4 regions of the Modestobacter sp. VKM Ac-2979 genome follow, and region 3 is predicted to be linked to each of the others. Evidence: predicted binding sites of a transcription regulator. Region 3 holds the regulator's gene; each other region holds the start of a gene.
What was found. The regulator LexA, encoded in region 3, represses DNA repair genes until DNA is damaged. The targets are predictions, from matches to a motif close to TCGAACANNTGTTCGA.
Positions count from the first base shown of each region.

Region 1: the regulator LexA is predicted to act here: its motif matches at 5,639-5,654, upstream of O2W15_RS01505 (HNH endonuclease signature motif containing protein).
Region 2: the regulator LexA is predicted to act here: its motif matches at 2,405-2,420, upstream of O2W15_RS14065 (HNH endonuclease signature motif containing protein).
Region 4: the regulator LexA is predicted to act here: its motif matches at 2,722-2,737, upstream of O2W15_RS12655 (HNH endonuclease signature motif containing protein).

Region 1 is NZ_JAPVBO010000001.1:298,553-306,317, forward strand. It holds gene O2W15_RS01480 (SDR family NAD(P)-dependent oxidoreductase) at 1-399, shown strand, start outside; gene O2W15_RS01485 (MFS transporter) at 436-1,629, opposite strand; gene O2W15_RS01490 (DeoR/GlpR family DNA-binding transcription regulator) at 1,694-2,488, shown strand; gene O2W15_RS01495 (SDR family oxidoreductase) at 2,498-3,325, opposite strand; gene O2W15_RS01500 (helix-turn-helix domain-containing protein) at 3,428-4,318, shown strand; gene O2W15_RS01505 (HNH endonuclease signature motif containing protein) at 4,419-5,621, opposite strand; gene O2W15_RS01510 (YciI family protein) at 5,888-6,295, shown strand; gene O2W15_RS01515 (RNA polymerase sigma factor) at 6,292-7,440, shown strand; gene O2W15_RS01520 (VOC family protein) at 7,512-7,765, shown strand, end outside.
Region 2 is NZ_JAPVBO010000004.1:417,900-425,664, reverse strand. It holds gene ligA (NAD-dependent DNA ligase LigA) at 1-1,099, opposite strand, end outside; gene O2W15_RS14065 (HNH endonuclease signature motif containing protein) at 1,188-2,387, opposite strand; gene O2W15_RS14060 (methionine synthase) at 2,699-3,745, opposite strand; gene mnmA (tRNA 2-thiouridine(34) synthase MnmA) at 3,787-4,884, opposite strand; gene O2W15_RS14050 (cysteine desulfurase family protein) at 4,886-6,076, opposite strand; gene O2W15_RS14045 (electron transfer flavoprotein subunit alpha/FixB family protein) at 6,275-7,237, opposite strand; gene O2W15_RS14040 (electron transfer flavoprotein subunit beta/FixA family protein) at 7,271-7,765, opposite strand, start outside.
Region 3 is NZ_JAPVBO010000007.1:62,378-70,142, forward strand. It holds gene O2W15_RS19895 (ArsR/SmtB family transcription factor) at 1-184, shown strand, start outside; gene hflX (GTPase HflX) at 234-1,730, shown strand; gene O2W15_RS19905 (phosphatase PAP2 family protein) at 1,837-2,565, shown strand; gene O2W15_RS19910 (hypothetical protein) at 2,537-3,607, shown strand; gene lexA (transcriptional repressor LexA) at 3,635-4,459, opposite strand; gene O2W15_RS19920 (LysM peptidoglycan-binding domain-containing protein) at 5,014-5,298, shown strand; gene nrdR (transcriptional regulator NrdR) at 5,635-6,246, shown strand; gene O2W15_RS19930 (vitamin B12-dependent ribonucleotide reductase) at 6,377-7,765, shown strand, end outside.
Region 4 is NZ_JAPVBO010000004.1:110,157-117,921, reverse strand. It holds gene O2W15_RS12665 (hypothetical protein) at 112-522, shown strand; gene O2W15_RS12660 (alpha/beta fold hydrolase) at 509-1,372, opposite strand; gene O2W15_RS12655 (HNH endonuclease signature motif containing protein) at 1,501-2,703, opposite strand; gene deoC (deoxyribose-phosphate aldolase) at 2,900-3,895, shown strand; gene O2W15_RS12645 (aldehyde dehydrogenase family protein) at 3,895-5,334, shown strand; gene O2W15_RS12640 (aldehyde dehydrogenase family protein) at 5,334-6,200, shown strand; gene O2W15_RS12635 (hypothetical protein) at 6,267-7,706, shown strand.

The DNA.
Region 1 (7,765 bases), on a different contig from region 3:
GCGGTGCTCGACACCAACACCGGTGGGATCGTCCGGACGACGCACGCCTTCCTGCCGCTGCTGCGCGAGTCGGCGGCCCCGGTGATCGTGAACGTGACCAGCGGGCTCGGCTCGTTCGCCGTGCGCTCCGACGAGTCCCGGATCGAGCACTCGGTCCCCTCGCTCGGCTACTCGGCCAGCAAGGCGGCGGTCAACATGCTCACCTCGGTCTACGCCCAGTTCCTCCCGGAGCTGCGGATCAACGTGGTGGACCCGGGCTACACGGCGACGGACTTCAACGGCCACGCCGGCCCGCAGACCGTCACCGAGGGCACGGACGCGATCGTCGCGATGGCGTCGATCGGCGCGGACGGCCCGACCGGCACCTTCACCGACCGGCACGGTCCCGTCGCCTGGTGATGCCGTCAGCGGCGGCCGGCGAGCCGGCCGGGCCGCTCACACGGTCACCTCGGCGGGGGCCGGCGTCGGGGTGGCGGTGCGCCCGTTCAGTGCCAGCGCACCACCGGCGGCGGCCAGCGCGAGGGCGGCGAGCACCCACGGGATCGTCTTCGTGCCCGCGCTCTGGGCGATCGCACCGATCAGCGGCGAGGTGAGCAGCGGCCCGGCGAGCCCGACCGCGAACACGACGGTCGCACCGCGCCCGCTGGGCACCCGGTCGGCGTGCCAGGCGATGACCGCCGGGAACACCGGGGCGAGGAACAGCCCGGCCAGCGCGTAGGCCGCCACCGCGACCGGGGCGTGCGCGGCCAGGGCCAGCGCCACGGTCGCGCCGGCCAGCGAGCCGACCACGATCCGGCTCGGGTGGTGGCGCAGCGCCAGCGGCGTGGCGAGCAGCCGGCCGACGGTCAGGCCCAGCCAGAAGAGGGCGACCGCCCGGGCCGCCTGGCCGTCGGTGAGGTCGGTGGTCGCCAGCAGGTGGGTGGTCTCCCACCCGGCGACGCCGCCCTCGACCGCGACGTAGCCCAGCAGCACCGCGGCGAGCAGCCCGATGGCGACCGACTCCCCGACCGGGTGCCGGCGGGGCCCAGGGATCACGGCCGCCACCGGCCGCGCGGCGGTGCGCAGCCGGGCGGCGAGTACCGCGAGGGCGACGGCCCCGACCGCGCAGGCCCCGAAGGGTGCGACGAGATCCTCGGGCGCCGAGCCGACGAACACGGGCGTGAGGACGGCGCTGACGCCGAACGCGGCGCTGACCGCCATCAGGACGGCGCCGCTGCCGGCGCCGAACGACCGCGCGAGGGTGAGGTTGAGCAGCAGGTCGACTACGCCGAACCCGATGCCCGCCAGCAGCAGCGCCCCGGCGACCGCTCCTCCGCTGGGCGCCATCGGCACGGCGGCGCAGCCGACGCCGAGGACCAGCGCGCCGCCGGTGAGCAGCGGCGCCAGTGTCAGCCGGAGCCGGAGATACCCGGCGAGGCCCACGCCCAGTGCCGACCCGGCGGAGAAGGCGGCCGGCAGCCACGAGGCCGCGGCCGGGCCGAGCCCGTGCTCGACCCGCAGCCGGGGCAGGGTGGGGCCCAGGACGCTGGCCAGGGCCCCCAGCACGAGGAAGCCGACCACACCGGCGACGGCGAGCGCGACCGGTGACGTGATCCTGATGGTGGACGCTGGCGCTGCCGGTTCTTGCACGTCCCGCAGTGAATCGTGCAGACTTCCGCAGAGTCAAGCAGGAATCAGTAGGCGAGAGGACGGGATGCGTGTGTTCGCCCGGGAGCGCCAGGCACGGATCCTCGACGAGCTGCACCGGCACGGCCGGGTGCAGGTCGGCGAGCTGGCCGAGCTGCTGGGGGTGTCGGAGGACAGCGTCCGCCGCGACCTCCGGGCGCTGTCGACGGCCGGGCACCTGCAGAAGACGCACGGCGGGGCGGTGCTGCTGGACCCGGCGCGGATGGCCTGGGCCGACCGCCAGGACGTCGCCACTGCCGCGAAGGACGCGATCGCCGAGGCCGCCGCGGCCGCGAACCTGGTCCAGCCAGGCGACACCGTCGTCCTGGACGCCGGGTCGACCGTGCTCGCGCTCGCCCGGGCGCTGACCGTGCGCCCGCTGTCGGTGATCACCAACTCCCTGGACATCGCGCTCCTGTTCGAGGCCGACCCGGAGGTCGACCTCACCCTGGCCGGCGGCCAGTGGAGCCGGCACTCGCGGTACTTCAGCGGGTCGGCCACCGCCGCGGCGCTGGCCCGCCACCGGGCCGACTGGGCGTTCCTCGGCGCGTGCGCCCTGGACCCGGAGGCCGGTGCCACCTCGGTCGACGCCGACGATGCCGACGTGAAGGCGGCGATGGCGCAGGTGGCCCGGCGCACCGCGGTACTGGCCGACAGCAGCAAGCACGACACCGTCGCGCCGCACCTGGTGCTGCCGCCGTCCGGCATCGACCTGATCGTCACCGAGGACGAGGCGGCCGCCGTGCGCTGGCGCGACCGCGACGTCCAGGTGCTGCTCGCCCCGCCCACCGAGGACGCCGAGGTCGCGACCGCCGCCTCCTGAGGCCGCCGGTCAGCCGTCGGTGCGCGCGGCGCTGTCCCGCTGCGCCCGCACGTCCGCCAGCCGGCCTTCCAGGGAGGCGCTCATCGCGGCCCACGAGTCGCTGCCGAGCACCAGGCGCAGCGGCGCGGGCTGCTGATCGACGCTGTCGATCATCGCGTCGGCCATCCGCCCCGGGTCGCCGATGACCCCGGGCGGCCCGCCGTCGCGGAATGCCCGCACGGCCGCAGCGGGCGAGACGTCGTAGGCGTCGAGCGGGTCGGCGAAGCGCAGCCCGCCGTGCCCGAAGTCGGTGCGGGCACCTCCGGGCTCGACGATGGTGACGCCGATGCCGAACGGCGCCACCTCGGGGCCCAGCGCCTCGCAGAAGCCCTCGATGCCCCACTTCGAGGCGTTGTACAGCGAGGAGCCCGGCCACGCGGCCTGGCCGGCCATCGACGACAGCTGGAGGACCCGCCCGCCGCCGGCGGCACGCAGGTGCGGGAGCGCGGCGCGGATCAGCTGGATGGAGCCGAGCAGGTTGGTGTCGAGCTGGTGGCGGACCTGGTCGTCGCTGAGCTCCTCGGCGGCGCCGAACAGCCCGTAGCCGGCGTTGCTCACGACGACGTCCAGCCGGCCGAAGTGCGCCTGTGCGGCGTCCACCACCGACCGGATGCGGTCGGTCTCGGTGAGGTCCAGGCGGTGGACGGCGAAGGTGTCGGGGTGGGTGTCGACGAGGTCGGCGACGGCGTCCCGCCGTCGGACGGTGCCGGCGACGCGGTCGCCGCGGGCGAGCAGCCGTTCGGTGAGCTGACGGCCGAAGCCGCTGCTCACCCCGGTGATGAGCCAGGTTCGTGTCATGCGCCCAGCGTCGGGAGGCGGTGCGCCGGCAACCAGGCCCCCGGTGAGGGGGGTGCCGGCAGGGACAGCCACGTGAGTGCCGCGGCGACCTACCGTTCGGGCGTGACGGAGAACCTGATCGGTGAGTACCTGCGTGCCCGGCGCGAGCAGGTGCGCCCCGAGGACGTCGAGATCGCGGTGACCAACCACCGTCGCGTCCCCGGGCTGCGCCGCGACGAGCTGGCGATGCTGGCCGGGGTGAGCACCGAGTACTACACGCGCTTGGAGCAGGGCCGTGACCGGCATCCGTCGGCGCAGGTGCTCGACGCGGTGGCGCGGTCGCTGGGCCTGGACGGCGCGTCGACCGCGCACCTGCACGACCTGGCGGACCCGGCACCCCGCCGCCGTCGCGCGCAGCGGCGTGCCGAGCGGGTGCGACCGAGCGTCACCCAGCTCATCGCGTCGTGGGACCACACGCCCGCCTTCGTGCAGGGCCGCCACCTCGACGTGCTGGCGGCCAACCGGTTGGCCGTGGCGCTGTCGCCGCTGTTCACCCCGGGCACCAACCTGCTGCGGACCGTGCTCCTGGAGCCGGGCAGGTCCGGCTCCCCGGCCGAGCTGGAGGCGACCGCCGTCGACCTGGTCGCCGTGCTGCGGAGCGCAGCCGGCCCGGACGTCGACGATCCGCGACTGGCCGAGCTGGTCGGCGAGCTGTCGGTGCGAAGCGACCTGTTCCGGCGGCTCTGGGCCCGCCACGACGTGCGCCGGCACCCCGGCGGGGGCGTGTACCGGATGCAGCACCCGCAGGTCGGTGACCTGGAGCTGCGCTACGACAAGTTCTCCGTCGCAGACGCCGACGACCAGGTGCTGGTGGTCTACCAGGCAGAGCCGGGTTCCCGGTCGGCCGAGTCACTGGCCCTGCTCTCCACGATCGCCGGGGCTGCTGCGGCCGACCTTCAGGCAGGGCACCGTGGTGGCCAGGCGCTCGACCCGACGACCGCGCACTCCGTGTAGCAGCCGGGACATCGCTCGGTGCTGCCGAGACCCGAGCGGCATGCCGGGACCCGGGCGGCATGCCGGGGCCCGGGCGCGACTGAGCACCGGGCCGGGCAGGTCAGTGCAGGAGCGGTCCGATCAGGATCTCGGTGCCATCGGGTCGCCAGGTACGCCATCGACCACCGGGATCTCGTTCGACCCGGAACCCGTGATGGACCTTGGTGTGGTGCCGTTCGCACAACAACGCTGAGTTCTCCAGCGAGGTCTCGCCGCCGTGCAGCCAGTGGACCAGGTGGTGGACGTCGCACCAGTGGGTCGGGGCCCCACAGCCGGCGAACACGCAGGCCTTGTCCCGCCGCTCGACCGCCTTCCGGAGCCCGGGGGTGACCACCCGGTGGTCCCGGCCGAGATCGAGCGGAACGCCGTCGGGGCCCATGACGATGCGGGAGATGCTGCCGTCACAGGCCAGGTAGCGGGCCCGCGCTGCCGAGATCGTCGCCCCGAAGCCCAGCTCCGCCGCACCCGCGCCGGTGGCCGGATCGACGAGGTCATCGAGATCGACGCCGACCACCACGTGCGGCTTGACGGTGCGCAGGATCGGCAGGCTGCCCGAGGCCAGCTGGTTGTCACACAGCTGGACGAGGGCGTCGGCGTTCTGCTGGGCTCGGGTCCGGTCGTCGCCCTGGGGTCGGTCGGCCTGCACGATCGACTCGATCGCCGCCTGCACCTTCTCCCCACCGACCGCGTCCAGGTCGAACCGACCGGTGACGCTGCCGTCGGCGTGCTTCGCGATCGTGAGCCGGCGACCCTCGGTGGGGTCGGGCTCGGGGCCGTCGGGGTCCAGGGCGTCCTCGAAGGCCTGCACCGCAGCCACCAGCGACTGGTGCGGCGACTCGACCGCCACCTGCGCCCACACCCGATCGAAGGCAGCGAGGTCGATGCCCTGCTCGGCAGCCTGCGCTCGCTCCGACTCCCCCACCGCAGCGGCCACCACGTCCATCTGCGCCGCCGTCACCGCACCTTCAGCGAACCCGGCGGCCAGCGCCGGGAAGTGCTCCAACGCCCGACCCGACCGCAGGATCCGCGACGCCTCGGCCGGGGCCAGCCGCACGTGCCCGATCAGCCACGACCGCATGCTCTTCAACCCGTCGTGCTCCGCGGCCTGTGTGGTCTCGGCGCGCCGGACCGTGCGGGTCAACTCCGCCGAGGCGCGATTGACCAGCTGCACCAGCATCGCCGTCCGGTCCAGCACCTGCCCGTCCGTGAGCGAGTGGAGATCGTCCGACGCGAGGGCATCGAGAGCCGACATCAACTCGCTCACGGCACCTCCCGCAGCATTCGAACGTCTGTACGAATGCTATCGCGAACGCGGATGCCGCTCAACCCGAATTCGCAGGTCAGACGCTTGTCCACAGATGTCCGAGACACCTTGACAAGCCGCGAGAGAGCAGTGCCCAGCTGCCCGATGAGCGGCTGTTGGCACGAGCACCGGCATTGAGCGACGTCCGATGTCGAGAACGCGCGACCGGTTCCGTCTCCCGGGTGTCCGCGGCCACGATGGCCGCACCACCAGCGAGGAGAACCACGATGGCCAAGTACCTGCTGCTCAAGCACTACCGCGGCGCGCCGGCTGCGGTGAACGACGTCCCGATGGACCAGTGGACCCCCGACGAGGTCTCCGCCCACATCCAGTACATGCAGGACTTCGCGGCGAAGCTCGAGGAGACCGGCGAGTTCGTCGACGGCCAGGCGCTGGCCCCCGAGGGGTCGTGGGTCCGGTACGACGGCGAGGGTCGCCCGCCGGTCACCGACGGCCCGTTCGCAGAGACGAAGGACCTCATCGCCGGCTGGATGGTCATCGACGTCGACAGCCACGAGCGCGCCGTCGAGCTGGCCGGCGAGCTGTCGGCGGCGCCGGGAGCGGGCGGCCGGCCGATCCACGAGTGGCTCGAGCTGCGCCCGTTCCTGGGCGCGTCCCCCACCATCACCGAGTGACCCCACCGGTGGACGACGCCCTGATGCGGGGCCTGGTGCCGGGCGTGCTCGGCGTCCTCGTCCGCCGCGGAGCCGACTTCGCGGCGGCCGAGGACGCCGTCCAGGAGGCGCTGCTCGAGGCGGTCCGCAGCTGGCCGGCCGCCCCGCCGCGGGACCCGACGGGCTGGCTTGTCACCGTGGCCTGGCGGCGGTTCCTCGACGCGACCCGGGCGGAGGCCACCCGCCGGCGCCGGGAGGAGACCGTCGCCGACGAGCCGCCGTCCGGGCCGGTGCCCTCGGCGGACGACACGCTGCAGCTGTACTTCCTCTGCGCCCACCCGTCGTTGACGCCCGCGTCGGCGGTGGCGCTCACGCTGCGCGCCGTGGGCGGGCTGACCACGCGGCAGATCGCCGCGGCCTACCTGGTGCCCGAGGCGACGATGGCCCAGCGGATCAGCCGCGCGAAGCGGACTGTCTCCGACGTCCGCTTCAACGAGCCCGGCGACGTCGCCACCGTGCTGCGCGTGCTCTACCTGGTGTTCAACGAGGGCTACTCCGGGGACGTCGACCTGGCTGCGGAGGCGATCCGGTTGACCCGTCAGCTCGCGGCCGCCGTCGACCACCCGGAGGTGGCGGGGCTGCTCGCCCTGATGCTGCTCCACCACGCGCGGCGGGCCGCCCGGACCGCGTCCGACGGCAGCCTGGTGCCACTCGCCGAGCAGGACCGCGACCGGTGGGACACCGCGCTGATCAGAGAGGGCGTCCAGGTGCTGCAGGCCGCCCTGGCCCGGGACCGGCTGGGCGAGTACCAGGCCCAGGCCGCGATCGCGGCGCTGCACGCCGACGCGCGGTCGGCCGCGGAGACCGACTGGGTGCAGATCGTGGAGTGGTACGACGAGCTGGTCGGGCTGACCGGCAGCCCGGTGGTGCGGCTCAACCGCGCGGTCGCCGTCGGTGAGGCGGACGGTCCGCGCGCCGGCCTGGCAGCGCTCGCCTCGGTGGACGCCTCGGTCCCCCGCTTCGCCGCCGTCCAGGCGTACCTGCACGAGAAGGACGGCGACCGGACGAGGGCGGCGCGGCTCTACGCCGAGGCGGCCGCCCTGGCGGGCAACGCAGCCGAGCGCGACCACCTGACGCGCCAGGCGGCCCGGCTCAACTCCCGCTGACGGCCGGGCCGATGACTTCCCCACCATCCCGGAGTCAGTGCTGCGAGGCGACCGACCCCGGAGGAGACCCCATGCCCACGATCCTGCCCATGATCCTCACCGCCGACCCGGAACGCCTGAGGGACTTCTACGTCGGAGTACTGAACGCTCAGGTGGTCGAGCAGACCCCGCCTGAGGACGACGGCGACCCGCCGTTCTTCCTCAGCCTGCGCATCGGTGACTCGGTGCTGGGGCTCGTCCGGGAGGCCGAGCCACCCGCCGGCAACCGAACCCTGCTGGGCATCGGCGTCGACGACGTCGACGCGCTCCTGGACTCGGTCCGCTC
Region 2 (7,765 bases), on a different contig from region 3:
GGGTGACCCGCCCGGTGCGGCCGACGTTGACCCGGATGTCGTGCAGCTTCGTCGTCGCCTCCTCCGGGGGGTACTTGAAGGCGATGGCCCACCGCGGCGCGCGGCTGGTGGACCCGAGCCGGCGCTGCAGGGCGACCTGGTCGACCTTGACGACGACTCCGTCGATCTCGTGCTCGACGGCGTGCCGCTGCTCGCGGTACCGCTCGATGTAGGCCCAGACCCCGGTGAGGTCGTCGACCACCTCGTACCGTTCGCTGACCGGCAGCCCCCAGGCGCGCAGCTGCTCGTAGGCGTCGGACTGGCGGGCGGGCTCGAAGCCGCGGCGCGCGCCGATGCCGTGCACGACCATGCTGAGCGGACGCTTCGCCGTCTCGCGGGCGTCCTTCTGCCGCAGCGAGCCGGCCGCGGCGTTGCGCGGGTTGGCGAACGGCGCCTTGCCCGCCTCGACCAGGCCGGCGTTGACCTCGGCGAACGCGGCGACCGGGAAGTAGACCTCGCCGCGGACCTCGAGGAACTCCGGCACGTCGTCGCCGGTGAGCTGCTGGGGGACGACGGCCAGGGTGCGGACGTTGGCGGTGACGTCCTCCCCCGTCGTCCCGTCGCCGCGGGTGGCCGCGCCGACCAGCCGGCCGCGCTCGTAGACCAGGTCGATGGCCAGCCCGTCGACCTTCAGCTCGCAGAGGTAGCCGGCGCCGGCGGCACCGTCCCGCTCCGCGCGGGCGGCCCAGGCGGAGAGCTCGTCGGAGGAGAAGGCGTTGTCCAGGCTCTGCATCCGCTCCGGGTGCGTGACCGGGGCGAAGGTGGCGCCGAACCCGCCGTTGACCTTCTGGCTGGGTGACTCCGGGGTCAGCAGTGCGGGGTGGGCCGCCTCCAACGCCTTGAGCTCGCCCATCAGCTCGTCGTACTGGCCGTCGCTGACCAGCGGGGCGTCCTGCACGTAGTAGGCGAAGGCGTACCGGTCGAGCTCCTCGGACAGGTCGCGGTGCCGGGTGCGGGCCTCGTCGGGCACCTCGGTGACGTCCTGCCGGTCGACGGCCGCCTCGACCGTGGGCTGGTCCGCCCGCTCCACCGTGTCCTGCTCCCCTGCCTCGCTGCTCACGGACGAGACGTTATCCGGCGGCTCCGACGGGAAACGGCAGCACAGTCGGCAGCGCGCCACCTCGGGCAGCGAGCAGCCTCCTACGCCACTACAGCGGTGACCCGATGAGGATCTCGGTGTCGTCGGGGCGGTAGGTGCGCCATCGCCCGCCGGGATCTCGCTGCACCCGGAAGCCGTGATGCACCTTGGTGTGGTGCCGTTCGCACAACAGGGCTGAGTTCTGCAGGTTGGTCTCGCCGCCGTGCAGCCAGTGGACGAGGTGGTGGACGTCGCACCAGTGGGTCGGGGCGCCGCAGCCGGCGAACACGCAGGACCCGTCCCGCCGCTCGACGGCCTTGCGCAGCCCGGGGGTGACCACCCGGTGGTCCCGCCCCAGGTCCAGCGGGACCCCGTCGGGGCCCATCACGATGCGGGAGATGCTGCCGTCACAGGCCAGGTAGCGGGCCCGGGCGGCGGAGATCGTCGCCCCGAAGCCCAGCTCCGCCGCACCGGCGCCGGTGGCGGGGTCGACCAGGTCGTCGAGGTCGATGCCCACGACCACGTGCGGCTTCACCGTGCGCAGGATGGGCAGGTTCCCCGAGGCGAGCTGGTTGTCGCAGAGCTGGACGAGGGCGTCGGCGTTCTGCTGCGCGCGGGTCCGCTCATCGCCCTTCGGGCGGTCGGCCTGCACGATCGACTCGATCGCCGCCTGCACCTTCTCCCCACCCACCGCATCCAGGTCGAACCGGCCGGTGACGCTGCCATCGGCGTGCTTGGCGATCGTCAACCGGCGACCCTCCGTCGGGTCCGGCTCCGGGCCGTCCGGGTCGAGGGCGTCTTCGAAGGCCTGCACCGCGGCCACCAGCGACTGGTGCGGAGCCACCGCGGCCACCTGCGCCCACACCCGATCGAACGCAGCAAGGTCGATGCCCTGCTCGGCAGCCTGCGCCCGCTCACGGTCCCCCACCGCAGCGGCGACCACGTCCATCTGCGCCGCCGTCACCGCACCTTCAGCGAACCCGGCGGCCAACGCCGGGAAGTGCTCCAACGCCCGACCCGACCGCAGGATCCGCGACGCCTCGGCCGGCGCCAGCCGGGTGTGCCCGGTCAGCCACGACCGCATGCTCTTCAGCCCGTCGTGCTCGGCGGCCTGGGTGCTGTCCGCGCGGCGCACGGTGCGGGTCAACTCCGCCGACGCACGGTTGACCAGCTGCACCAGCATCGCCGTCCGATCCAGCACCTGACCGTCCGTGAACGAGTGCAGATCGTCGGCCGCGAGGGCGTCCATAGCCGACATCAACTCGCTCACGACACCTCCCGCAGCATTCGAACGTGTGTACGAATGCTACCGCCGTCGAGGACCTCCAGCAACACGAATATGCAGGTCAGACGCCTGTCCACAGATTGCCGCCGCCCCTTGACAGGGTCGGTCCAGCACACCCGCCACCGACCCGGACGACACCATCGCCTGGCGCACCCGACGTCGAGCGCGCCCTCCAGCCGGTCCTCGACGACCGCCTCGCCACGTCGGCGCAGGCCCGGGATGCCGCCGCCTGGCGGGTGTGCTAACGGGACGACGTCCCGGTCAAGGAGGTCGGCAGCCAGGACTCGACCGGGGCGTCACTCCGGCAGCAGGTACTTCGCGGCCTCGCGGACGTGCGCCATCGCCGTCCGGGCGTAGGCCTGGCTCGCCCCGGCCAGGCCGCAGGACGGCGTGAGCGTCACCGCGCCGGCCAGCTCCTCGGCCGGGAAGCCCAGCTCCCGCCACCAGGCCTGCACGCGGCTGGCGGTCGCCTTCGGCCGGCCCAGGTCGGTGTCGGTGCCGGGGACGACGCCCACGAGCAGGTGGGTGCCGGCTTCGATGGCGGTGCCGACGGCGTCGAGGTCCTGGACCAGGCCCAGGTCGAAGGAGAGCCCCTGCGCCCCGGCGGCCCGGAAGAGGTCGAGCGGGGCGCGCTGGGCGCAGCAGTGCACCACGACCGGCGCCGACGCCTGGCGGATGAGCCCGGTGAGCTGCTCCTCCACGACGTTCGACTCGATCGCCGACAGCTTGCCGAACCCGCTGACGGTGGGCAGGCCGCCCTGCAGCACGGCGGGCACCGACGGCTCGTCCAGCTGCACGACGACCGAGGCCTCCGGCACCCGGGCGGAGACGGCGGCGACGTGGGCAGCGATCCCCTCGGCGAGGGACTGCGCCAGGTCGCGGCGCGCCCCGGCGTCCACCACGGCCCGGTCGCCGCGGCTGCGCTCCAGCCCGGCGGCCAGGGTCCACGGACCGGCCACCTGGATCTTCAACGGCCCCACGTAGCGCTCGGCCACCTCGTAGAGCGCGTCCAGGTCGCGGGCCAGGGCCTCCCTGGCCCGGCGCAGGTCGGCGCCCGGACGGGCGACCAGCCGCCAGCCGGCTGGGGTGAGGTCGACGTAGAGGTCGACCAGCAGGGCGGCCGCGCGACCGATCAGGTCCGACCCGGCGCCGCGGCCGGGCAGCTCGGGCAGGTGCGGCAGGTCCGGCAGCTCGCCGACGACCAGCCGCATCGCCTCGACCGGGTCGGTGCCGGGCAGGGACCCGACGCCGGTGGCCGGTCCCCACACCGGGAGCGCCGACCGCACCTCGCCGTCGGCGCCCGGCTCACTGCTGTCGTCCGGGAGGTGCGTCGCCGAGGTCACGTGCCGACCGTAGCCCGCCGTCCCGCCGGCACCGGTGACGGTCAGCTCAGTGGGGTCTCCGGCCGTTCACCGGCGCGCAGCACGGTGCCCTGACCGAGCACCAGGTCACCCCGCTCGGCGTCCGGGGCGTACAGCACGGCCGACTGCCCCGGGGCCACTCCGCGCTGGCGCTCGCCGAGCACGAGGCACAGCCCGCCGTCCTCGGCGAGGGAGACCTCGCAGGCGACCGGCGTGGCGTGGGCGCGCAGCTGCACCTGGGCCCGGAACGGGAGGTCGGGCACCGGCCCGGTCCAGGTGGGCGTCCCGGTGCGCACCTCGTCGACCTCCGCCTGGTCCGCCGTGCCGATCGTCACGGTGCGGCTGACCGGCTCGATCCCGAGCACGTACCGCGGGCGCTGGTCACCGGCGGTCACACCCAGCCCACGACGCTGGCCGATGGTGAAGCCGTGCGCGCCGGCGTGCGTCCCGACGGTCTGGCCGGTCGCGGCGTCGACGACCGGGCCGGGCTGCTCACCGAGCCGGCGGGCGAGGAAGCCGCGGGTGTCGCCGTCGGAGATGAAGCAGATGTCGTGCGAGTCCGGCTTGGTGGCGACCGCGTAGCCGCGCTCGGCCGCCAGCTCCCGCACCCGCTCCTTCGTCATCGAGCCGAGCGGGAAGACGGCGCCGGCCAGCTGCTCGGCGGTGAGCACACCGAGCACGTAGGACTGGTCCTTCGCGGCGTCGACCGAGCGGCGCAGCTCGCCGTCGGCCAGCCGGGCGTGGTGCCCGGTGACGACGGCGTCGAAGCCCAGCGCCCGGGCCCGGTCGAGCACGGCGGAGAACTTGATCTTCTCGTTGCAGCGCAGGCAGGGGTTCGGGGTCCGTCCGGCGGCGTACTCGGCGACGAAGTCGTCGATGACGTCCTCACGGAACCGGTCGGCCAGGTCCCAGACATAGAACGGGATGCCCAGCTCGTCGGCGACCCGCCGGGCGTCGTGGGAGTCCTCGACGCTGCAGCACCCTCGGGCACCGCTGCGCAGCGTCTGCCGGTCGGGCGAGAGCGCCAGGTGCACACCGGTGACCTCGTGTCCCGCCTCGACGGCCAGCGCGGCGGCGACCGCGGAGTCCACTCCCCCGCTCATGGCGGCGATCAGTCGCATCTCAGTGCTGCCCGGTCCCGGCCCGGCGGGCCCGCTCGACGACCGGGCCGATCACCTCGAGCAGCGCGTCGACGTCGGCGTCGGTCGAGGTGTGGCCCAGGCTGAACCGCAACGAGCTGCGGGCCCGGGCGGGGTCGGCGCCGGCGGCCAGCAGCACGTGGCTGGGCCGGGCGACGCCTGCGCTGCAGGCCGACCCGGTCGAGCACTCGATGCCCCGGGCGTCCAGCAGCATGAGCAGAGCGTCGCCCTCCGCACCGGGGAAGGACAGGTGCGCGTTGCCCGGCAGCCGCCCCGGACCACCGGCCACCACGTCGTCCAGTGGCGGGCCGTTGAGCTGGGCGTCGGGCACCTCGGCGACCACCCCGGCGACCAGCCGGTCACGCAGCGCGGCCACCCGCGCAGTGCGCTCGGCCCGGTCCGCGACCGTGGCGTGCGTCGCCGCGGCCAGCCCGACGATCGCGGCGACGTCCAGGGTGCCGGACCGGACGTCGCGCTCCTGCCCACCACCGTGCAGCAGCGGGGTGCACTCGGCGTCCCGGCGCAGCAGCAGCGCCCCGGCGCCCATCGGGCCGCCCACCTTGTGCCCGGTCATGGTCAGGGCGTCGACGCCGATGGCGGCGAAGTCCAGCGGCGACTGTCCGATCGCCTGCACCGCGTCGGTGTGCAGCGGCACCCCGACCTCGTGGGCGACGGCGGCCAGCGCGGTCACGTCGCTGACGGCGCCGATCTCGTTGTTGGCCCACATGACGGTGGCCAGGGCGACGTCCCGCCCGTCACCGAGGGCGTCGGCCAGCGCGTCGGTGGTGACCCGGCCGGTCGGCTCGACCCGCAGCCAGGTGACCTCGGCGCCCTCGTGCTTCTCCAGCCACTCGACGCTGTCGAGGACGGCGTGGTGCTCGGCCGGGCTGGCGACGATCCGGCGACGCCCCTGATCGGCGGTGCGGCGGGCCCAGTACAGCCCCTTGACCGCGAGGTTGTCGCCCTCGGTGCCACCACCGGTGAACAGCACCTCCGACGGCCGCGCCCCCAGGGCGGCAGCCAGGCGCTCTCGCGACTGCTCGGCCACCCGCCGGGCCTCGCGGCCGCTGGCGTGCAGGGAGGAGGCGTTGCCCACCCGGGCCAGCTGCTCGGTCATGGCCGCGAGCGCGGCCGGCAGCATCGGGGTCGTGGCCGCGTGGTCGAGGTAGGTCATGGCACAGCCAGCGTAGGCGCAGCGCGCCAGGGGCAACCCGGTCGTGTCCGACTGGTGGGAGTGCGCACGGCTCCTCCGCCTCCTCGTGCCTGTGGCCGCGACGTACGTCGAGCGCCGACCCGGAGGCCGGCGCCCGACGCGACGTGCTCGATCACCCCTCCTGCAGCCCACCGAGGGAGCGCAGGAGGGCCCTCGGTGCTACTTGCGGGCGCTGATCTGCTCGGTGGCCGCCGGGACGACGGTGAACAGGTCGCCCACCACGCCGAAGTCGGCCAGCTCGAAGATCGGCGCCTCGGGGTCCTTGTTGACCGCGACGATGGTCTTCGAGGTCTGCATGCCGGCCCGGTGCTGGATCGCCCCGGAGATGCCCACCGCGATGTACAGCTGCGGCGACACCGTCTTGCCGGTCTGCCCGACCTGGAAGGAGTGCGGGTAGAAGCCGGAGTCGACGGCGGCGCGGGAGGCGCCGACGGCGCCCCCGAGGGAGTCGGCCAGCCCCTCGATCACCGAGAAGTTCTCCGCGCTCGCCACCCCGCGACCGCCGGAGACGACGATCGCGGCCTCGGTCAGCTCCGGCCGGTTGGACTTCTGCTCCACGACCCGGTCGAGCACCCGGGTCTGCTTGGCGGCCTCGGAGACGGCGACCTGCACCGTCTCCTCGGTGCCTGCGGCCGGGGCCGGCTCGGGGGTGACGGAGTTGCCGCGCAGGGTGTAGATCGGGGTGCCGACGGTGACCTGCGAGTGCACGATCGTCGCCCCGGCGAACGCCACCTGGGTGGCGGTGCCGTCGGCGGCGATCTCGGTGACGTCGGTCAGGAAGCCGCTGCCGGTCTTGATGGCCAGCCGGCCGGCGATCTCCTTGCCCTCCGGGGTGGACGGGATGACGACCGCGGCCGGGGACTTCTCCGCGACCAGCTGTGCCAGCACCTCGGCCTTGGGGGCCACCAGGTAGGCGTCGACGTCGTCGGACTCGGCGACGTAGACCTTCGCCGCGCCGTACTCGGCCAGCACGTCCTTGATGCCGGCAGCGGTGCCGGGGGCACCGATGACGACGGCGGCGGGCTCACCGAGCGCACGAGCGGCGGTCAGCGCCTCCAGCGTCGACTTGCGGGGCCCACCGGCGGCGGGGTTGAGCTCGGCAAGGACCAGGACCTCTGCCATGTCTGTTCTCTCCTCAGCTCTGAGTCGCGCCGGTCAGACGATCTTCTGGGCGGCCAGGTAGCCGACCAGCTTGTCGGCACCGTCGCCCTCGTCGGCGACCTTCACGCCCTCGCCCTTGGGCGGGCGGCCGGCGAAGTCGACGACCTTGCTGGTGGCGGTGGCCAGGCCCACGGTCGACGCGTCGATGCCCAGGTCGGCGAGGGTCTTGGTCTCCACCGGCTTCTTCTTGGCGGCCATGATCCCCTTGAAGGAGGGGTAGCGCGGCTCGTTGATCGTGTCCCAGGTGGAGACGATCGCCGGCAGCGGCGCCTCGACCTCCCAGTAACCGCCGTCGGTCTGCCGCTCGATCTTGGCCATCGAGCCCTCGATCGTGAGCTTGCGGGCGCCGGACAGCTGTGGGATGCCCAGCCGCTCCGACAGCAGCGCCGGCATCACCGACACCTGACCGTCGGTGGACTCGGCGCCGCACAGCACCAGGTCGTACTCCAGCTGCGACAGCGCGGCGGCGATGACGGCGCTGGTCTGCAC
Region 3 (7,765 bases):
GGAGAGCACCCGGTTGGGCCTGCGGCTGGGTGCGGCGGACCTGGCCGAGTTCCGCGAACGGCTGCACCGGTTGCTGGACGAGTACGCCACCCGGCCGGCGGACCCCGGGGCGGAGCGCTGGTCGCTGTACCTCGGGATGCATCCGGAGGTCCGAGGTGTTGTACCGGGCGATGACAACAGGTGATGTGACAAGTCGGTCGCCCCAGGACCAGGGGCATGCCACGCTGGAGACGATGACGACAGCCCAGAACCGCGCGATCCTCGACGAGGCCGAAGCCCGTGTCGACAAGGCGCGCGCCAGCATGCCCGACACCAAGCCGGCACCGGCCGGTCAGTGGGACGCCGCCGACGACACCACCGGCTCCTACGTCAAGGAGGAGCGCGGCGCACTCCGCCGGGTCGCGGGGCTCGGCACCGAGCTCACCGACGTCACCGAGGTCGAGTACCGCCAGCTCCGCCTGGAGCGGGTCGTCCTGGTCGGCGTCTGGACCGAGGGGACGGCGGCCGACGCGCAGCGTTCGCTGACCGAGCTCGCCGCGCTCGCCGAGACCGCCGGTTCCCAGGTGCTCGACGCGCTGATGCAGCGCCGGGACAAGCCGGACCCGGCCACCTACGTCGGCTCGGGCAAGGCCGCCGAGCTGCGCGAGGTCGTCGCCGCCACCGGCGCGGACACCGTGATCTGCGACGGGGAGCTGGCCCCCGGCCAGCTCAACCAGCTGGAGAAGGTGCTCAAGGTCAAGGTGGTCGACCGGACCGCCCTGATCCTGGACATCTTCGCCCAGCACGCCACCAGCCGAGAGGGCAAGGCCCAGGTCGAGCTGGCCCAGATGCAGTACATGCTGCCCCGGCTGCGTGGCTGGGGTGAGTCGCTGAGCCGGCAGGCCGGTGGTCGGGTCGCCGGCGGTGGCGGCATCGGCACCCGTGGTCCGGGTGAGACGAAGATCGAGACCGACCGTCGCCGGATCCGCTCCCGGGTGAGCAAGCTCCGCAAGGAGATCGCCGGGATGGCGACCGCCCGGACGACGCAGCGCAACTCCCGCGACCGCAACGCGACGCCGAGCGTGGCGATCGCCGGCTACACGAATGCCGGCAAGTCCAGCCTGCTCAACCAGCTCACCGGGGCCGGCGTGCTGGTCCAGGACGCGCTGTTCGCCACCCTGGACCCGACGGTCCGTCGCGCGCAGACGCCCGAGGGGCGCGAGTACACGATGACCGACACCGTCGGCTTCGTGCGCCACCTGCCGCACCAGCTGGTCGACGCGTTCCGCTCCACGCTGGAGGAGGTGGCCGACGCCGATCTGCTCGTGCACGTCGTCGACGGTTCCGACTCCGACCCGCTGGGCCAGATCGACGCCGTGCACACGGTGCTCAACGAGATCGACGCGTCCGCCGTCCCGGAGCTGATCGTCGTGAACAAGGTCGACGCGATGACCGAGGAGGACATGCTGGCGCTGCGCCAGGCGCTCCCCGGGGCGATGTGGGTCTCGGCCCGGACCGGCGAGGGCATCGAGGCGCTGCGCGACGTGATCGCCCAGCGGCTGCCGCACCCGCACATCGACGTCGAGGTGCTGGTGCCCTACGACCGGGGTGACCTGGTCGCCCGGGTGCACCGGGACGGCGAGGTCGTCGAGGAGGCGCACGAGGCCACCGGGACCCGGCTGACCGCGCGCGTCAACGCCGGCCTGGCCGCCCAGCTCGACGATTTCACCGCGCCGGCCACCGAGGACTGACGGAGGGCCCCGCTGCCGCTCGCACGTTCGTGCCGGGCTCCCGCAGCGGGGCGAGCGGACAGCCCGGCGGATCACGACCAGGTCACGGCCCCGGTACCGTGACGCGATGACCAGGGGAGCGGTGGACCGGACGGCGACCGCTGCCGATCGACCGGTCGCACCGGTGGTCGGGGTGGGCCGGCCGCCGTGGTGGCTGCTCGTCCTCGCCGCCCTCGTCACCGTCGCGGTCACCGTCAACCTGCTCAGCCGCGGGTGGCTGGAACGGATGGACCTGCGGGTCTCCGAGGTGACCAGTGTGTGGGCGCTGCGGGACTCGTGGGCCTACTGGCCGATCTGGGTCGTCACCCAGATCGGCGGGCGGGTGACGATCCTGGTGGTGCTGGCCGGGCTGGTCGGGTGGCTCGCCGTGCGGCAGCGGACGCTGGTGCCGCTGGTCCGGGTGGTCGTTGCGCTGGCCCTGCTCACCACCGTGGTCTACGCGTTCAAGTGGGGCACCGGTCGTACGGCCCCGGCCTTCCCCGGGTCGTTCTTCCACACGGACGGGGCCAGCTACCCCTCGGGGCACGTGGCGAACGCCGTCCTCATGTGGGGGGTGGCCCGGTGGCAGGCCGTCGAGTTCGGCCTGCCCGCGGGCGTGCAGCGGGCCACCTGGCTGCTCAGCGTGCTGGGGCCGGTGGCGACGGGTGTGGCCATGGTGGCGCTGGACTTCCACTGGGTCACCGACGCGGTGGTCGGGCTCGCGGTCGGACTGCTGCTGTTGGGCGTGGTTCACGCACTGGACGCTGTCGCGATGTCACGCTGGGTTCGTGCCAGAGCCGGCCGATCCCAGGCGTAGCAGCGCCACCCGCCGCAGGACGACGGCCGGCGCCGCCCTCTGTGCGCCCGTCGGCCTGCTGGTCGCACTGCTGCCTGCCGGGCCGGCGGCCGCCGACGACGGGACCGCTCCCTACGGCGAGCCGACCACCCGGTGCGAGATCACCGACCCGCGGCTCCCGGAGCTCTCCGGCCTGGCCAGCGCCGGGGAGTCGATGCTCGCGATGAACGACGGCGGCGACCGCGCCGAGGTGCTGGTGCTCGACGGAGCCTGTGCGGTGGGTGAGGTGCGCACGGCGGAGGTCGACCCGTACGACCCCGAGGACCTCGCCCTCGCCGCCGACGGGACCATCTGGCTCGCCGACATCGGGGACAACGCGCAGAGCCGGGAGACGGTGGCGCTGATCGGTCTGCGCCCCGACGGGACCACCGTGCTGACCAGGCTCACCTACCCCGACGGTCCGCACGACGCGGAGGCCCTCCTGCTCGCGCCCGACGGCACCCCGTACCTGGTGACCAAGGAGGTGCTGGGCGCCAGCTCCGTGTACCGCCCGGATGCGCCCCTCGGCGACGGAGCCACCGTGCCGATGAGCAAGGTGGCGGCGCTCGGGCTCACGTTGACCGGCACACCGGGCGGCCCGGTGGGCCGGGCCGGCCAGCTGCTGGTCACCGGTGGCGCCGTGTCGTCGGACGGCTCGCGGATCGCCCTGCGGACCTACACCGACGCCTATGTCTGGCCGCTGAGCGGCTCCGACGTCGCCGGGGCGTTGGCCGGGCCCCCCGTGCGGGTGGCGTTGCCGGAGGCCCCACAGGGCGAGGCCATCGCCTTCGCGGCGAACGACCGGGACCTGCTCGTCGCCGGCGAGGGACTCCCTGCGGTGGTCACCCAGGTGCCGGCCACCGGTGACCTGACGGGGACGGTCCCGGCGGAGCCCACCGAGGCCGCCGACGGGTCGCTGGCGACCGCCGGTGGGGTCGAGCCGCTGACCGCCGGTCTCATCGCCGCGGCCGTGGCCACCGTGTTCGTGTGGGCCGGCGGCAAGCTGCGGCGGAGCCCGGCCTGAGCACGGGCCCGGCGCCCGTGCCCGAGGTCAGACCCGACGGAGCACGGTGACGACCCGGCCGAGGACCGTGGCGTCGTCGCCCGGGATGGGCTCGTACGCGGCGTTGTGCGGCATCAGCCACACGTGCCCGTCACGCCGCTTGTAGGTCTTCACCGTCGCCTCGCCGTCGATCATCGCGGCGACGATCTCGCCGTTCTCCGCGGTCGGCTGCTGCCGGACGACGACCCAGTCGCCGTCGCAGATCGCCGCATCGACCATCGAGTCACCCGCGACCTTCAGCATGAACAGGGTGCCCTCGCCGACCAGCTCGCGGGGGAGGGGGAAGACGTCCTCGACCGCCTGCTCGGCCAGCACCGGACCGCCGGCGGCGATCCGGCCGACCAGGGGCACGTACGTGGGTCGGGGGGCAGTGGCGTCGTCGACGCCACTGGCTGCACCGGAACCGGCCAGCGCCTCGGCCGTGGCCTCGTTCGTCGTCGCGGTGCTGTCGCCGGGGAGGCGCACGTCGAGTGCGCGCGGCCGGTTCGGATCACGGCGCAGCCAGCCCTTGCGCTGCAGCACTGACAACTGGTGGGCCACGGACGAGGCGGAGGAGAGACCGACCGCCTCACCGATCTCGCGGACCGAGGGCGGGTAGCCGCGGCGCTCGATCGAGTCACGGATGACCTCGAGCACCCGGCGCTGCCGCTGGGTCAGTCCGTCGCCGTCGGCGGCCCGGTCGGGGAACTCCCGCACCGCTGCTCCCGCCCCCGCTGCAGCCGTGGGCGCTGCGCCGTCGGCGGGTGCCGGGCTGGACGCTCCACGCCGCGAAGGGCTCTTGCCGCCGCGCGCCTTCGGGCCGTCGACCGCCATGTGTCCTCCTCGTCCGGCTGCCTCGGCAGCAGTTCCCGGTGGCGTCCTGCCGTACCGACGGCCGTGTCGCCACGGCGAGCCGGGACCTCGGACGCTGTCCTCGATCGCCTCGGAACCGTATCGCCTCAGGCCTCTCCGTTCAAACACGTGTTCGAAGAAGTCGCCGTGTCGGCGTGTTCCTGTCGGGGGTGTGCGGTAGACATCGCCCAGACGTTCTGTTCGAACGCCTGTTCGACCACCCGGTACCGCGAGACCTCTGGAGCACCCCGATGGCCAGTCCGCAGCTCGAGCTCCCCGTGGCCGCCCCGGCCTCGATGGCGGTCGTGCTCCCGTTCCCGGGGGCGCGCCAGGTGGCGCACTCGCCCGGGTCCGTGGTGCGCGGTCGGCCTGCACCCCTGCCCCGGGCGGCTCGCCCTGCGGCGGCCCTGCGGGGTCCCGGGCATCCCGACGTGCGCCCTGGTCGGCGGGTCGGCGTTGCGGGCGGGGGCGCCGCCGGCTGCGCGAGGCGCACGGGAGGGGGTGGCGGTGGGGCCGCCTCGGGTGCACAGGCGCCGTTGCGGCTGACCCGGCGCGGGCGGCGAGTGGTCGCCGGGCTGTCCATCGCCTTCGGGGTGTCCGTCGCCGCGGCGACGTTCGCCGCCGAGTCCGGCGGCCCCGGCGGCGGCCTCGAGCTGGCCGGCTCGACGATGGTCGTCGTCCAGTCCGGGGACACCCTGTGGTCGATCGCCGGCGAGATCGCGCCGGAGGAGGACCGTCGCGCGGTCGTCGACGCGCTCCTGAACGTGAACGGCCTCTCCGACGTCGACCTCGTCCCCGGTCAGGTGCTCGAGCTGCCCTGACCGGCGGCGCACCGGTGTCCACCGCGGTGCGAAGGGCCCGGCCGAGGCGCCGGTGGTTGTGGCGGGAGGGGCTCCGAGGGGCGCCCGGGTCAGATGCGGAAGACGACACGCTCGCCAGGGCTTGCACACCTGTAGGGGTGGTCGTACGGTTCCACCACAACATCTAGTAGTTACAGAGCTGTAAGCCATCCACAGTCGTTCCACACGTTGTCCCCGGCGCATCCACCGGATGTCCCCGGCCCAGTCCACAGCACGGCCATCGGGTCGGGGCCCGGTCACGGTGTCACGACGCCGCGGCGAGACCCTGCGCGACACCTCGGGAAGGAGGAGATCGACATGCGTTGTCCCTTCTGCCACAACCCCGACAGCAGGGTCATCGACTCGCGGGAGACCGACGAGGGGGCGACCACCCGCCGTCGACGCTCCTGCCCGGGCTGTGGACGCCGCTTCACCACGGTGGAGGAGGCGGTCCTCGCCGTCGTCAAGCGCAGCGGCGTGAGCGAGCCCTTCGCCCGGGGCAAGGTCGTCGCCGGGGTGCGGCGGGCGTGCCAGGGGCGGCCGGTCGACGAGCACCAACTGGCCCTGCTGGCCCAGCAGGTCGAGGACGCGGTGCGCGCCACCGGCTGCGCCGAGATCCCCAGCCACGAGGTCGGCCTGGCCATCCTCGGCCCGCTGCGCGACCTCGACGAGGTCGCGTACCTCCGCTTCGCCAGCGTCTACCGCAGCTTCTCCTCGGTCGCCGACTTCGAGAAGGAGATCGCCGAGCTGCGCGCCGCACCGGCCCGGAGCACTGCCCGCGCCGGTGACGCGCCACCCGTCGAGCGCGACGCGGTCGACGGCGACCAGGAGACCCCCGCGACCGGGAGCCCCGCGACCGGGACCACCACCCGCCGGCGAGCCCCCGAGCGGCCGCGACCGGCCGACACCGGCAGCGCCGCCGGCCCGTGAGAACTGTCCGACCCCTCCGCTAGACAGGTCTCGACGAGGAGACCGCACGACCCGGCTCCGGCACCCGCCGGCTTCCCCAGCCGCTCCGCCCGCACCACCGCACCAGTCCGACCCAGGGAGCCCTCGCACGATGACCGAGACAGCTGACCGCCTCACCACCAGCCGGAACCGCCGCACCGCCAAGGCCCCCAGCCGGGGGAAGGGCCTGAAGGTCAAGCGCGTGTTCACCACCGCGGGGGTGCACCCCTACGACGAGGTCGTGTGGGAGCGCCGCGACGTCGTCATGACCAACTGGCGGGACGGCTCGATCAACTTCGAGCAGCGTGGGGTCGAGTTCCCGGCCGAGTGGAGCATCAACGCCACCAACATCGTCACCACCAAGTACTTCCGGGGTGCGGTCGGCAGCTCGCAGCGCGAGACGAGCCTGCGGCAGCTCATCGACCGGGTCGTCCTGACCTACGGCGCGGCCGGCCGTGAGCACGACTACTTCGCCAGCGAGGGCGACGCCGAGGTCTTCGAGCACGAGCTGACCTGGATGCTGCTGCACCAGGTGTTCAGCTTCAACTCGCCCGTCTGGTTCAACGTGGGCACGGCCTCCCCGCAGCAGGTCAGCGCCTGCTTCATCCTGGCCGTCGACGACCAGATGGACTCGATCCTGAACTGGTACCGGGAAGAGGGCCTGATCTTCAAGGGCGGCTCGGGTGCCGGGCTGAACCTCTCCCGCATCCGCTCCTCCAAGGAGCTGCTCTCCTCCGGTGGCACCGCCTCCGGGCCGGTCTCCTTCATGCGCGGGGCCGACGCCTCCGCGGGCACGATCAAGTCCGGTGGCGCCACCCGCCGCGCGGCGAAGATGGTCGTCCTCGACATCGACCACCCCGACATCGAGGAGTTCATCGAGACCAAGGCGCGCGAGGAGGACAAGATCCGCGCGCTGCGGGACGCCGGGTACGACATGGACCTGGGCGGCAAGGACATCACCAGCGTCCAGTACCAGAACGCCAACAACTCCGTCCGGGTCAACGACGAGTTCATGCGCGCGGTCGAGGAGGGCACCGACTTCGGGCTGCGGGCCCGCGGCGACGGCTCGGTGATCGAGACCGTCGACGCCCGTGAGCTGTTCGGCAAGGTCACCAAGGCGGCCTGGGAGTGCGCCGACCCGGGCATCCAGTACGACGACACCATCAACGACTGGCACACCAACCCCGAGACGGGGCGGATCAACGCCTCGAACCCGTGCTCGGAGTACATGAGCCTGGACAACAGCTCGTGCAACCTGGCGTCGCTGAACCTCATGAAGTTCCTCAAGGACGACGGCACCTTCGACTCCAAGAACTTCGTCAAGGCCGTCGAGCTGATCATCACCGCGATGGACATCTCGATCTGCTTCGCCGACTTCCCGACCGACCCGATCGGCGAGACCACCCGGGCCTACCGCCAGCTGGGCATCGGGTACGCCAACCTCGGCGCGATGCTCATGGCCACCGGCCACGCCTACGACTCCCGCGGCGGGCAGTCCCTG
Region 4 (7,765 bases), on a different contig from region 3:
CGGTGGACGGCGGTCGGGGCGAGGACTCCCGTGCCACCAGGAACTCATCGCACCCCGACGTCGCGCTCATCGAGTCCGACTCGGTCCCGCCGAGCGGGCAGGCTGAGGGGCATGGCTCGCGCACCACGCACTCCCACCGGCGGCGCACTGGCGGCACTCGGCCTGGTCGCCTTGTCCGCCTGGGTCGTCTTCATCGTGATCGAGCTCGCCACCGTGCCCGAGCCCGGCGCCCCGACGGTGGACGCACTGGCCACCCAGACCGCGTCGTCCCTCACTCAGGGGAACGCCGAGGCGCTGCAGGCTCTCCTGGTGGACGACGCCCCCGCTGACTACGCCGAGCAGCTCCTCGCCGGGGTCCCCGCCACGGAAGGCGATCTGGAGGCCGTGGTCCGGGACTCCGGCCGAGGCGACGTGATCGTGGTGCGCGCACCGGCAGGCGGCGACAGCTGTCTCGCGTGGCAGGTGGTCCCGGAGGACGACCGCTACCTCCTCGGCGTCGTCCCACCCGTCAACGGCTGCTGACCGAGGTGTGGACCAGCACGGCGGCGGCCAAGGGCCCCACCACCGCGGATGGCAGCGCGTGCCCCATCCCCGGCACGGTCACGACAATGGCGCCGGAGATGGCCTCAGCAACGCGAAGCGCCGCCGGCGGTGGGTTGATCGGGTCGTTCGGCGCCTCGACGACCAACGTCGGGACCGTCACCTGGGCGAGTTCCGCACCGCGGGCCAGCCCAGCCTGGTCGGCTCGCGCGTGCGCCGCCGTGTTGTCGTGCCGCCCGGCGTGGTCGATGACCTGTTCCTCCATGAGGCGGAACTCCTCGGCGTCGAAGGGGACGTCTGCACCGTTCAGCAGCCGCCAGTGCTCCACCCGCCAGGCGACCTCGGCGTCCCGGTCGCGTGGGTCCGCGAGGTGCTGCCACAGCTCCAGCAGCCGAGGGTCGGTGTCGGTGGAGGCTGCGGGCGCGGCACCGTCCGGGCCTGCGCCCTCCAACGCCGCCGTTGCGAAGAGGGTGGCCGAGAGCAGGCGGTCCGGGTGGTCGAGCAGCAGCAGTTGGACGAGCGTGCCGCCCATCGACATCCCGACCACGTGGGCACGTGCGATGCCGAGCGCGTCCAGGACGGCGACCGCATCGTCCGCGAGGTCTCGGACCGCGTACGGCTGGACGTCGAAGGCCCAGGTCGACCGTCCCGTGTCGCGGTGGTCGTAGCGGATGACGCGGTGCCGCTCACCGAGAGCGCGCACGAGGTCGTCCGGCCACGTGCGGCCCGAGGCGTTGGCGCCCATGATCAGCAGCAGCGGCGACCCGTCCGCGCGGCCCGCCTCCTCGACCCAGAGCCGGACATCAGGTGTGACCTCGACGATCGTCTCCACCGCGGCATGCGACCACGGCGCAGAGCCCCACCGCGACGGATTTGCCGACCGAGCCGACTGCGCACCGCAGCAGGCAGAGCGCACACGTCGCCGACCGCCCAGGAGTCATGGGGAGCCCAACCAGGCCGTCAGGTCAGCAGCGGACCGATGAGGATCTCGGTGCCGTCGGGGCGATAGGTGCGCCATCGCCCGTCCGGTGGGCGTTCCACCCGGAACCCGTGGTGAACCTTGGTGTGGTGGCGTTCGCACAACAACGCTGAGTTCTGCAGGTTGGTCTCGCCGCCGTGCAGCCAGTGGATGAGGTGGTGGACGTCGCACCAGTGGGTCGGGGCGCCGCAGCCGGCGAACACACAGGACTTGTCCCGCCGCTCCACTGCCTTGCGCAGGCCTGGGGTGACCACCCGGTGGTCCCGGCCGAGATCGAGCGGGACGCCGTCGGGGCCCATCACGATCCGGGAGATGCTGCCGTCACAGGCCAGGTAGCGGGCACGGGCGGCGGAGATCGTCGCCCCGAACCCGGTGCTCGCCGCGCCCGGGCCGGTGGCCGGATCGACGAGGTCATCGAGATCGACGCCGACGACCACATGCGGCTTGACGGTGCGCAGGATCGGCAGGCTGCCCGAGGCCAGCTGGTTGTCGCACAGCTGCACGAGCGCGTCGGCGTTCTGCTGCGCGCGGGTCCGGTCGTCGCCCTGGGGTCGGTCGGCCTGCACGATCGACTCGATCGCCGCCTGCACCTTCTCCCCACCGACGGCATCGAGGTCGAACCGGCCGGTGACGCTGCCGTCGGAGTGCTTGGCGATCGTCAACCGGCGGCCCTCCGTCGGATCAGGCTCCGGGCCATCCGGGTCCAGCGCGTCCTCGAACGCCTGCACCGCGGCCACCAGCGACTGGTGCGGCGACTCGGCCGCCACCTGCGCCCACACCCGATCGAAGGCAGCGAGGTCGATGCCCTGCTCGGCAGCCTGCGCCCGCTCCGACTCCCCCACCGCGCCAGCGACCACGTCCATCTGCGCCGCGGTCACCGACCCCTCGGCGAACCCGGCGGCCAGCGCCGGGAAGTGCTCCAACGCCCGACCCGACCGCAGGATCCGCGACGCGTCACTCGCGGACAGCCGGGTGTGCCCGATCAACCACGACCGCATCGACTTCAACCCGTCGCGCTCCGCGGCCTGCGTGCTGTCTGCGCAGCGAACCGTGCGGGTCAACTCCGCCGACGCACGGTTCACCAGCTGCACCAGCATCGCCGTCCGGTCCAGCACCTGCCCGTCCGTGAACGAGTGCAGATCGTCGGCCGCCAAGGCGTCCAGAGCCGACATCAACTCGCTCACGGACACCTCCCGGCGCATTCGAACGTGTGTACGAATACTATCGCCGGAGCGATGACCGGGCAACACGAATCCGCAGGTCAAACGCCTGTCCACAGATGCGAGAAGCCCCTTGACACACCACCCGGCAGAGTCGCGAGAAGGGCGATGGGCGCCGCACCGTGTCCGATCCATCCGAGCCGCAGTGGAGAATGCGCGCATGACCCACGTGCTGGACCCGAACGCGCTGGCCGACACCAGCGGCGGAGCGGGCACCCCGCCCGACCCGTTCGCCGACGTCACCCGCTCGAACGACGCCTTCCGCGCGTTCCTGCACGGCCTCCCCGGCGTCGACCAGGTCGGCGCCGAGGCGCGGGCGAAGGTGCTGGGCACGCGGTCGATCAAGACGACCGCCAAGGCGTGGGCGATCGACACGGCGATCTCGATGGTCGACCTGACCACGCTGGAGGGCGCGGACACCCCGGGGAAGGTCCGCAGCCTGGCCGCCAAGGCCCGCCGTCCCGACCCGACGGACCCGGCCTGCCCGGCCGTCGCCGCGGTCTGCGTCTACGGCGACCTGGCCGGCGTGGCCAAGGAGGCCCTGGCCGGCACCGGCATCAACGTCGCCGCGGTGGCCACCGCCTTCCCCAGCGGCCGGGCCAGCCGGGAGGTCAAGCTCGCCGACGTCCGGGACGCCGTGGACAACGGCGCCGACGAGATCGACATGGTCATCGACCGCGGCGCGTTCCTGACCGGCCGCTACCTCGACGTCTTCGAGGAGATCGTCGCGGTCAAGGAGGCCTGCGGGTCCGCGCACCTCAAGGTGATCCTGGAGACCGGCGAGCTGGTCACCCTGGACGCCGTCCGCCGCGCCTCCTGGCTGGCGATGCTGGCCGGCGGCGACTTCATCAAGACCTCCACCGGCAAGGTCTCCCCCGCCGCGACCCTGCCGGTCTGCCTGGTGATGCTGGAGGCCGTGCGCGACTTCCGCGCCGCCACCGGCCGCCAGGTCGGCGTCAAGCCGGCCGGCGGCATCCGGACGACGAAGGACGCCGTCAAGCACCTGGTCCTCATCAACGAGACCGTGGGCGCGGACTGGCTGTCCCCCGACTGGTTCCGCTTCGGCGCCTCCAGCCTGCTCAACGACCTGCTCCTGCAGCGCCAGAAGCTCCGCACCGGCCACTACTCCGGCCCCGACCACGTGAGCGTCGACTGATGAGCATCTTCGAGTACGCCCCCGCGCCCGAGTCGCGGTCGATCGTCGACATCCGGCCCAGCTACGGGCTGTTCGTCGACGGCGAGTTCGCCGACGGCACCGGCACGCCCTTCACGACGGTCAACCCGGCCACCGAGGAGGTGCTGAGCGAGGTCGCCACCGGCAGCGACGCCGACGTCGACCGCGCCGTGCGCGCCGCCCGCCGCGCCTTCACCCGGGTGTGGGGCCCGATGCGCCCGGCCGACCGCGGCAAGTACCTGTTCCGCATCGCCCGGCTGCTGCAGGAGCGGGCCCGGGAGTTCGCCGTCCTGGAGACGCTGGACAACGGCAAGCCGATCCGGGAGAGCCGGGACGTCGACGTCCCGCTGGCCGCGGCGCACTTCTTCTACCACGCAGGCTGGGCCGACAAGCTCGAGCACGCGGGCCTCGGGCCGGCCCCGCGGCCGCTCGGCGTGGCCGGGCAGGTCATCCCGTGGAACTTCCCGCTGCTGATGCTGGCGTGGAAGGTCGCCCCGGCGCTGGCGACCGGGAACACCGTCGTCCTCAAGCCGGCCGAGACCACCCCGCTGACCGCACTGCTGTTCGCCGAGATCTGCCAGCAGGCCGACCTGCCCCCGGGCGTGGTCAACATCGTGACCGGCGCCGGGGAGACCGGCCGTGCGGTGATCAGCCACCCGGACGTCGACAAGGTCGCCTTCACCGGCTCGACCGAGGTGGGCCGCGCCATCGCCCGCGCGGTCGCCGGCACCGAGAAGCGGCTGACCTTGGAGCTCGGCGGCAAGGCGGCGAACATCGTCTTCGACGACGCCCCGATCGACCAGGCCGTCGAGGGCATCGTCCGCGGCATCTTCTTCAACCAGGGCCACGTGTGCTGCGCCGGCTCCCGGCTGCTGGTGCAGGAGTCGGTGCACGACGAGGTGGTCGCTTCGCTGCAGCGGCGGATCGGCACGCTGCGGGTCGGTGACCCGATGGACAAGAACACCGACCTGGGCGCGATCAACTCGGCCGAGCAGCTGGCCCGCATCCGTGAGCTAACCGCCTTCGGCGAGACCGAGGGCGCGACCTGCTGGCAGCCCGAGGGCGACCTGCCCGACCGCGGCTTCTGGTTCAAGCCGACCGTCTTCACCGACGTGTCCCCCGCCCACCGGATCGCCCGCGACGAGGTGTTCGGCCCGGTCCTCTCGGTGATGACCTTCCGCACTCCCGACGAGGCGGTCGCGAAGGCGAACAACAGCACCTACGGGCTCTCGGCCGGCGTCTGGTCCGAGAAGGGCTCCCGGATCCTGAAGATCACCGACCAGCTGCGCGCCGGCGTCGTGTGGGCCAACACGTTCAACGAGCTCGACCCCACCTCGCCGTTCGGCGGCTACAAGCAGTCCGGCTACGGCCGCGAGGGCGGCCGGCAGGGGCTCGCCGCCTACCTGAGGAGCGACTCCTGATGAGCGACCGGCTCACCGTGCGCAAGACGTACAAGCTCTACCTGGGCGGGGCCTTCCCCCGGTCGGAGTCCGGCCGCACCTACGAGGTGCACGACACCAAGGGGCACTTCCTGGCCAACGCCGCCTGGGCCTCCCGCAAGGACGGCCGGGACGCCGTGGTCGCCGCCCGCGGCGCGTTCGCGAAGTGGTCGGGAGCCACCGCCTACAACCGCGGCCAGGTGCTCTACCGGGTCGCCGAGGTGATGGAGGGGCGCGCCGCCCAGTTCACCGAGGAGGTCGCCGCCGGCGAGGGGCTCTCCACCGCGAAGGCCCGTGCCGCGGTGGACGCCGCGATCGACCGCTGGGTCTGGTACGCCGGGTGGACCGACAAGCTCGCCGCCGTGCTGGGCAGCACCAACCCGGTCGCCGGGCCGTACTTCGGCTTCTCGGTGCCCGAGCCCACCGGCGTCGTCGCGGTGCTCGCCCCGCAGCGCAGCTCGCTGCTCGGGCTGGTCAGCGTGCTCGCCCCAGTGCTGGCCGCGGGCAACACCGCCGTGGTGGTCAGCTCCAAGGAGCGCCCGCTGCCGGCGATCACCCTCGGCGAGGTGCTGGCCACCTCCGACGTCCCCGGCGGCGTGGTCAACCTGCTCACCGGTGACGCCGCGGAGATCGGACCGTGGCTGGCCGAGCACGCCGACGTCGACGCGATCGACCTGGCCGGTGCCCCCGCGCCGCTGGCGATGGAGCTGGAACGCTCCGCCGCCGGGACGATCAAGCGTGTGCTGCGGGCCCCGGCCGAGGAACCCGACTGGTCGGCCGACCCGGGGCTCTCCCGGCTGCGACCCTTCCTGGAGACGAAGAGCGTCTGGCACCCGATCGGCGTGTAGCGGGGCCGGGCAGCAGGCAGCGACACCGGCCTGCGCGGACCCGGACTCACCGGGCAGGATGGGCGGGTGCCCAGGCCCAGCATCGTCCCCATCGCCCTGACCCTCGACGACCGCACGGGCTACACGCTCTGGGCGCCGCCGTGGGAAGAGGACGGCGAGGAGTGGCAGGCGTTCCTCGGCAGCACCGTCGACGTGCCGGCCGACATCAACGACGACGACCCCGAGGCCCCCGGCCCCACCGCGGTCGTCCACCTGTTCCCCTCGCCGGCCGCACTGGCCGCGTTCTGCCGGGTGAGCACCGACCACGACCTGGTCGACCACCCGGTCTGGCCCGCGGTGTCGACGCTGGGCGCCGCCGACCTCACCCCTGACGAGGACCACCGCTACGACCTGGACGGCGTCTACGACATCGTCGCGGAGAACCCCGACCGCTGGGCAGTCGAGGAGCTCGCCGCCGACGTGGACATCGTCGGCCGGCTCGCCGAGTGCTGCGACACCACCGGCGACGAGGACGACGAGGACCTCGAGGAAGACGAGACCAGCTTCGAGGCCGTCGCCGAGCTGGTCTCCCGCCCCGAGATCGCGGCGCTCGGCCTGGGCGTCGGGGCGTTCCTCGGCCGCAGCGGCGAGGAGAGCTGGGCACGGCTGGGCACCGCCGTCGACGAGCTGTGGGAGGACGTCCTCGAGGAGCTCGACGAGCACCTGGACTGGACCGGCGCCGGCACCGTGTCGACGGACGACTACCCATCCGCCGCCGAGGAGGCCGAGGCCCGCGCCGCCGACCCGGACGACGAGGAGGACGACGAGGAGGTCGACGTCGCCCCGACGGACCGCCCCGCCGCCGGTTCCACCGCGGCCAGCCCGGCGGAGGCGTCCACCGCCGGCGTCCGGACCGTCCGCAGCGGCAGCGGGCTGACCGCGACCCCCGCGGCCGTCGCCGCCGCCCAGGAGTTCTGGGAGGCGGTCGGCATCCTCCCGGTGGAGCTGGTCGTCCCGGAGGGCGCCGGGGTCACCCTGCGCTGCTACGTCGACGACCGGGCGCGCTTCCTCGGCCGGGACGGTCAGGTGTTCGTCTTCCCGACCCCGGTCGAGCTGGCGCGATTCTGCGCCGGCGACGAGGCGCACGACCTCACCGAGATCGCCTCCTGGCCCGAGGTGGCCGACACCGACACGATGCCGCTGCCGGCCGACGAGGACCGCTACGACCTGTCCGCCCTGGCCGAGGTGCTGGCCGAGGTGGCCGGGGGCGCCGGCGGACTGGTGACCCACCAGGCACTGGCCCAGCCGGCCGAGGGCGCGTTGGACCTGGCCGAGTACGCCGGGCTCCCGCGGGTGCAGCAGCAGTTCAGCCCGGGCGCCGCGCTCGGCCAGGCCGTGGCCCGCAGCGAGACCGAGCCGACCGCCCCGCTGTCGGGCGAGGACGCTGCGGTGCTGGCCGCGGCGTGGGCCGACGTCCTCGCCGACATCGGCACCGCCCTGGTCTTCCGCAGCGACGTCGAGCGCTAGGGAGACCCGGACACGGCAACGGCCGGCCCCCGCGATGCGGGAGCCGGCCGTTGCCGTTC